DNA from 2 places in the Teredinibacter franksiae genome. Region 1 is predicted to be linked to the other one. Evidence: predicted binding sites of a transcription regulator. Region 1 holds the regulator's gene; the other holds the start of a gene.

Region 1 (3,141 bases):
AAACAAAACAAAGGACAACCAACTGCACCATGCCTACCCTAAGCGCCCAGCATCTGGCGAAAAGTTATAAAGGCCGAAAAGTTGTTATAGACGTATCCATCACCGTAGAAGATGGTCAAATCGTCGGCCTTTTGGGCCCGAACGGCGCCGGAAAAACCACCTGCTTTTACATGATTGCAGGCATCGTAAAAGCTGACAGAGGTGCAATATCAATAGCCGATAAAGATGTCACCCAAATGTCCATGCACGAGCGCGCTCGAGAAGGTCTTGGCTATCTACCTCAAGAGGCCTCGGTATTCCGCAAGCTGACAGTGGCCGACAACATTATGGCTATTCTAGAAACCCGTTCAGAGCTTAACCGCAAACAGCGTATTGCCGCCATGGAGCAATTACTTAACGAATTCCACATTCAACACATTCGTGACAGCCTGGGCATGGCGCTTTCTGGCGGTGAACGCAGGCGCGTTGAAATCGCCAGAGCCCTAGCCACAGAACCACAGTTCATCCTGCTTGACGAACCTTTTGCCGGCGTAGACCCCATCTCTGTCAGCGACATTAAGCAAATTGTTCAACACCTAAAAGGGCGCGGCATTGGCGTACTCATTACCGATCATAATGTACGAGAAACACTGGATATCTGTGAGAAGGCGTATATCGTTTCTGAGGGCCACATTATTGCCGAAGGTGCAGCAGCGGAAGTACTCAACAACCAGAAAGTACGAGAAGTGTACCTAGGTAAACATTTCACCCTATAATCCCCGAGATTTCCTTGACAACCCCCTTAAAATGGTCTTCAAACCGGCATATTCCTTGCTTTTAAAAACCATTGCGCGTCTCGAATACGAAGACTAAACTACGACTTGTAACCCTTTACTCACTACACGTTCGCAGTTCATCCTATGAAGCAATCTCTCCAGCTAAAACTGGGACAACAACTTACGATGACACCACAGTTGCAACAGGCCATTCGCCTACTGCAACTTTCGACGCTGGACCTGCAAGTCGAAATTCAAGAGGCGCTGGACTCCAATCCAATGCTCGAAACGTCGGACGATATAGAAGAGGCGCCAGCGACAAACGACGCGAACGAACAAGCACCGCCGGCAACAGACAACCAAAACACCTCGCAGGACACCGAAGCAGCTAATACCACGGCGAGCGCCGATGACACCAGCAGCGCGGAGGAATTTGCCGACAAGCCTGACGGTGACTGGAATGAAGACAGCATTCCAACAGACCTCGCGGTAGACACCAGCTGGGACGACATTTACGAACCTACGCCATCAGGTTCCGGCCTAGCTAAACCCGACAGCGAAGATTACGATTTTGAGTCCCGCCGGGGCACGTCCGAAACCTTGCAGGATCACCTGCACTGGCAACTCAACCTCACCCCCATGTCGGACCTCGACCGAGAAATTGCCGAAACCCTCATCGATGCCGTGCAGCCCAACGGTATTCTCGGGCAACCGCTTGAAGAGCTGTTCACCAGCCTGATGACACAGTATGAAGAACTCGAAGAAGATGAGATTCTCGCCGTACTTCATCGCGTGCAGCAGTTCGATCCTCCGGGCGTACTCAGCCAAGATATCCGCGAGTGCCTGCTTATCCAGCTGAACCAGCTAGGCGTTGAAGGCCCCGATATCAGCCATGCACGCGCACTGGTAAAAGACTACCTGAACCTGCTCGCAAGCCGCGACTTTAAGCAACTTATGCGCAAGCTTCGGCTCAAAGAGCCCGAACTGCAAGCGGCCATTAGTATCATCCAAGGGCTAAATCCACGCCCCGGAGAATCCATTGGCAGCGACGATACCGAATATGTAGTACCCGATGTATTTGTCAGCAAGGTCAATAATCGTTGGGTTGTGCAGCTTAACCCCGACATCGCCCCCAAGCTTCGCATTAACTCCGGCTATGCATCGATGGTAAAGCGTGCGGACTCCAGTGCCGACAACACTTTCCTGCGCGACAACCTACAGGAAGCTCGCTGGTTCTTAAAGAGCCTGCAAAGCCGTAACGAAACCCTGCTAAAAGTCTCCACCTGCATTGTCGAAAAACAACAGGGCTTTCTCGACTACGGCCCAGAAGCCATGAAGCCCATGGTGCTGCACGATGTTGCCGAAATAGTGGAAATGCACGAATCCACCATTTCTCGGGTAACCACACAAAAATACATGCACACCCCCCAGGGTATTTTCGAGCTGAAATACTTCTTTTCAAGTCATGTTGCCACCGATACCGGCGGAGAGTGTTCATCTACAGCCATTCGCGCCATCATTAAAAAATTGGTGGCCGCAGAGAATGCACGCAAACCCCTAAGCGACTCAAAAATCACAGGGCTACTGGGCGAGCAGGGAATCAAGGTGGCCCGACGCACAATTGCCAAGTACCGTGAATCGCTACACATACCACCTTCCAACGAACGAAAGCGGCTGGTGTAAAGCCATTTACCACACCTTGAATAAGTGATTAAATTTTTATTTACTCTTTTTTTGATTTCCCCAGCTCCCAACTCTTGGAAGATCACGGATTATTGGTAGAATGCGCGCCAATTCGATGAGTTGCTCAACAAAGCAATCGCTTTGCACAAAAGACTTAAACCTCATCTAATATTAATACGGACATCACCGGCAATCGAATCACCATGCAGATTTCGTCACTCCTTTCCGAAGATCGCTGCAAAGCCGCCACAAGCGACAGCAGCAAAAAACGCCTGCTAGAAAATCTCGCTGGCATTTTTGCCCACGCCATTGAAGGTACCAACGAGACAGCGCTTTTTCAGAGCCTCGTTTCAAGGGAACGCTTGGGTTCAACCGGTATCGGCCAGGGTATTGCTATACCCCACTGCCGATTTGCCACCGGGGGTGAAACCCTATGCGCCTGTATTACCCTCGAGCAGCCCATCGACTTCGACGCCGTAGACGGTGAGCCCGTGGACCTAGTATTTGCCATGCTGGTGCCCGAGAACGCTGAAGACGCCCACCTGCAAACCCTCTCGAGCCTTGCCGAAAACCTGCAAGACCCAAGCTACGCAAAGCGCCTGAGGGCCTGTCACAACAATCAAGAATTGTTTCGTATCGCTTCTGGTGTAAACTAAAAACTGAGCCCAAGCCTATGGCTCAGCCCGTCGGGTCTAAGCGCTCC
Region 2 (3,141 bases), on a different contig from region 1:
GAACTTTCCCGCATTCAATTAGACGCTCAGACACTGAATTTTGAGGTAGATACTCTGGAACTACGGTGTAGCAACAGCATGCCATTACACGCCAGCAGTCACAGCCTAAATTTTGACGGCGACACTAGCGCCCGGCGAGATAAACTCAACCATGACTTCACCGTAACCACAGCAAAACTCAAGGCACGATTGGGCGAAGATGCGCTCTTCAAGATAGCCTGCACCGACAGTCATATTCCGGAAAAAAGCCAAAAGAAAGTCTCAATAGCCCACAACACTAAACCTAGCCCCACCCCGACTACAACAGCCGTGCGCCCAAGCTGGCTGTTTGAGCCCCCTCTGCCGGTACAGCAACGCCAGCAATACCTTTTCTGGCGCGGTCGTTTAGAATTACTACAGGGGCCAGAGCGCATTGAGGGTAACTGGTGGCAATCGCCTACCGCCCGCGACTACTTTATTGCCCGGCGTGATGACCACCTGAGGCTATGGATATTTTATGACCAACTCAATAAAAGCTGGTTTGTGCAGGGTGTGTTTGTTTAGCAAACTTAAAGATAGAGCAAAAAAAAACTGCGCAGTATAAAACTACGCAGTTTTTTAGAGTAAAAGTATATAACTACTTACGAATACGTCTGCGAGAAAAACCAAGACCCAACAAACCCAACCCCAACAGCGCGAGAGAGCTTGACTCAGGTACATCAGCAATAACTTGGTCAGCAAAACCAAAACGCAGGTTATCGATAGCGAAACCAGCAGGCTCAGCACCAACCAAACTAAACTGCAGGCCAGCAATTTCATTACCCAGATCAGAAACCAGACCTAAGAACTCAATACCCAAACCTTCGTTAGCAACCGTACCAATGATGCTGCCATCACGCGCAAAAGCCGTAATAGCTGTACCACCAATAGCGTTGAAATAACCACCATCAAGGCCTACACCAGCAATATCTTCAGAGAAAATCATGGAGATAGCACCGTTGAAACGCGGAGTACCAGAAAGAACTGGGCTAGTTGGGTTAGCACCATCGGCAGTAATAAAGGACTGCGAAGCGCTAGGATCAAGGCTAAGGCCAGCGTCTGGTGTGCCAATAACACAACCGCTTAACTGGGCACCAGCGGGGCAATCACCGGCACCGCCCAAAGACTGACCATCAAACCAACCGCCGAAAGTCACGGTTACACCAGTAGGATCAGCGCCGTAATCGGCTGGAGTATAAACAGGGTTAACTGTTCCCATTGCAAATTCAGAAAAAGTGATGAGTCCAGCATCTGCAGTGAACGCATCATCAGCAACGCGGATAACAGCTGCATTAGCAACCGAAGCGGTGGTAGCAAGAGCAGCCAGTAATATGTAGCGTGCAAATTTCATGTGTAATCTCCGTTTTAAATTGAAATGTCCATGCACAAAGTCACGATAGTGCAACCCATGAGCATGCAACCATAAAAGCAAATATCGGGCCAACTAAATTTACCCTTATATTTCAACAGGTTACGAGAACAGCCCCCATAAAAGAGAAGTACATATGTAAAAATCTCCTACATACTGGCACGCCTATAACCATTTGACATTTAGATGAACGACTCCCAAAAAGCTGCTTGCAGGTAACCCCCTACAAATCGCGCCAACTCTAATCACAAAAAACATGTTAACTTTTTATGCACCAACACAACGGTGGGCCAAATAAACGTTAACTAAATAACGGTGAAGACCTCTCAAATAAAACACCTCGAGCAATTTAACGCGCTACCACTAGCCGCCAGTAACCACCGATCAATGAGGAAACTACTCTTTTCGACAAGCCGCAAAAAGCACGAGCAAAAAATGTAAAAAAATTTGACACGCCATGATCAAAATCAACTACAAACCACCTCATTCTCTGGAGTAAAAATACCGGCCTACCGAGAAGACTGAATGGCATCGATTAATACGGTTCTGCTGAATCATGCAGAAAAGCAATCGCCAGTGCAGTGAGCTATGCTTTAGAGCAATCAAAAAGCGTATTGCGACACTAGGGGTTAACCTATGAAAGTGCACATTCACCTATCTTCACTCAGGCTCCGCCAATACGTTGCACTAGCTCTATTTGCTTGGTTCCCTATACAAGGCAATACCGCAACAGAATGTGCTGCCGTCAGTTGTGACTGCACCTCATTGCCCTCCGCAACCTGGGTAGACATGTGTGAGAAGCAGGAAAACGCTCTGCAGAAACAATGTAAAAAAACCTCTCTAGACGAAACGGGTTACTGTTCCGTACACGGACCAGATGCCACACGCGTCACTTTGTCGCTCGATACGGAGAAAACCAGCAGGGAACAATCAAACATCATTAAACTCGTGGGATACAAATCTACTGCCGTACTTTGGTCCATCAACAAAGACTTGGCGTTTATTGCCCATAAAATCGACAATCACGCATTCGACGCTATCGAGTTGCGATTACGTTTATTGGAACAAAACACCGAACTTCACTTCAACACCCAGAAACAACTGGTGCAACTTCTCAACGAATCAAATAATACCTCGGAAGTAAAAAAGGCCTGGCGCAGTTATTCAATCGATATTGCAGGTATTGCCAGTCAACTTATAGTAGAAGGTAACCGCCTAAGGGCTTCTACCAAGGACACCGATAAAGCCAAGTCATTGGCTAATGCACTACTGAATTCTGCCGGGGGCCTTTACGAGCAGGTAGGCTATGCCTACGCGCAAGCCGCCAGCTTTAAAGAGTCAGCTCAAGCATGGAAGCAGGCAGCGACAATAGCAACTAACCTGCTAGAAATCGCCAAGCAGAATAAAAAGGCAGACGAAGCTGAATACTTTCGCTATCAGGCCGCCACACGCTTCCTTCGCGCCAGCCAAAACTGGGGGCAAAGCAAAGAAAAAGAACAAGCGCAAAATGCGCTTGAAAAATCCCAGCAATATATAACGACCAAAGAGTAGAGCCGTTACTCGCCACCCCCAAAGGGTAGAATACAAACCAAGACCGCTATACTGTTTACTTCAAACAGCCATGTACAGTCTCCTCGCTCCTGTGCATAATGCACAAAAAGAGACTCTGGGGAACAACAATAATGACAAGAAATATTGTTTTATGCGCAGATGGAACCGGAAGTAAAGGTGGCTATACCCCAGATAGCAATGTA

Evidence for each region. The regulator sigma-54, encoded in region 1, starts transcription at its own class of promoters, with help from an activator protein. The targets are predictions, from matches to a motif close to TGGCACANNNNTTGCNNT.
Region 2: a site for sigma-54 is predicted at 1,444-1,461, ahead of H5336_RS18720 (PEP-CTERM sorting domain-containing protein). Genes of this name have one in related genera too.

The regions. Positions count from the first base shown of each region.
Region 1 covers NZ_JACJUV010000001.1:3,446,231-3,449,371, reverse strand. The annotation lists gene lptB (LPS export ABC transporter ATP-binding protein) at 30-755, shown strand; gene H5336_RS14700 (RNA polymerase factor sigma-54) at 900-2,438, shown strand; gene H5336_RS14695 (PTS sugar transporter subunit IIA) at 2,642-3,094, shown strand.
Region 2 covers NZ_JACJUV010000003.1:94,025-97,165, forward strand. The annotation lists gene H5336_RS18715 (Y-family DNA polymerase) at 1-543, shown strand, start outside; gene H5336_RS18720 (PEP-CTERM sorting domain-containing protein) at 617-1,369, opposite strand; gene H5336_RS18725 (hypothetical protein) at 2,024-2,938, shown strand; gene H5336_RS18730 (T6SS phospholipase effector Tle1-like catalytic domain-containing protein) at 3,070-3,141, shown strand, end outside.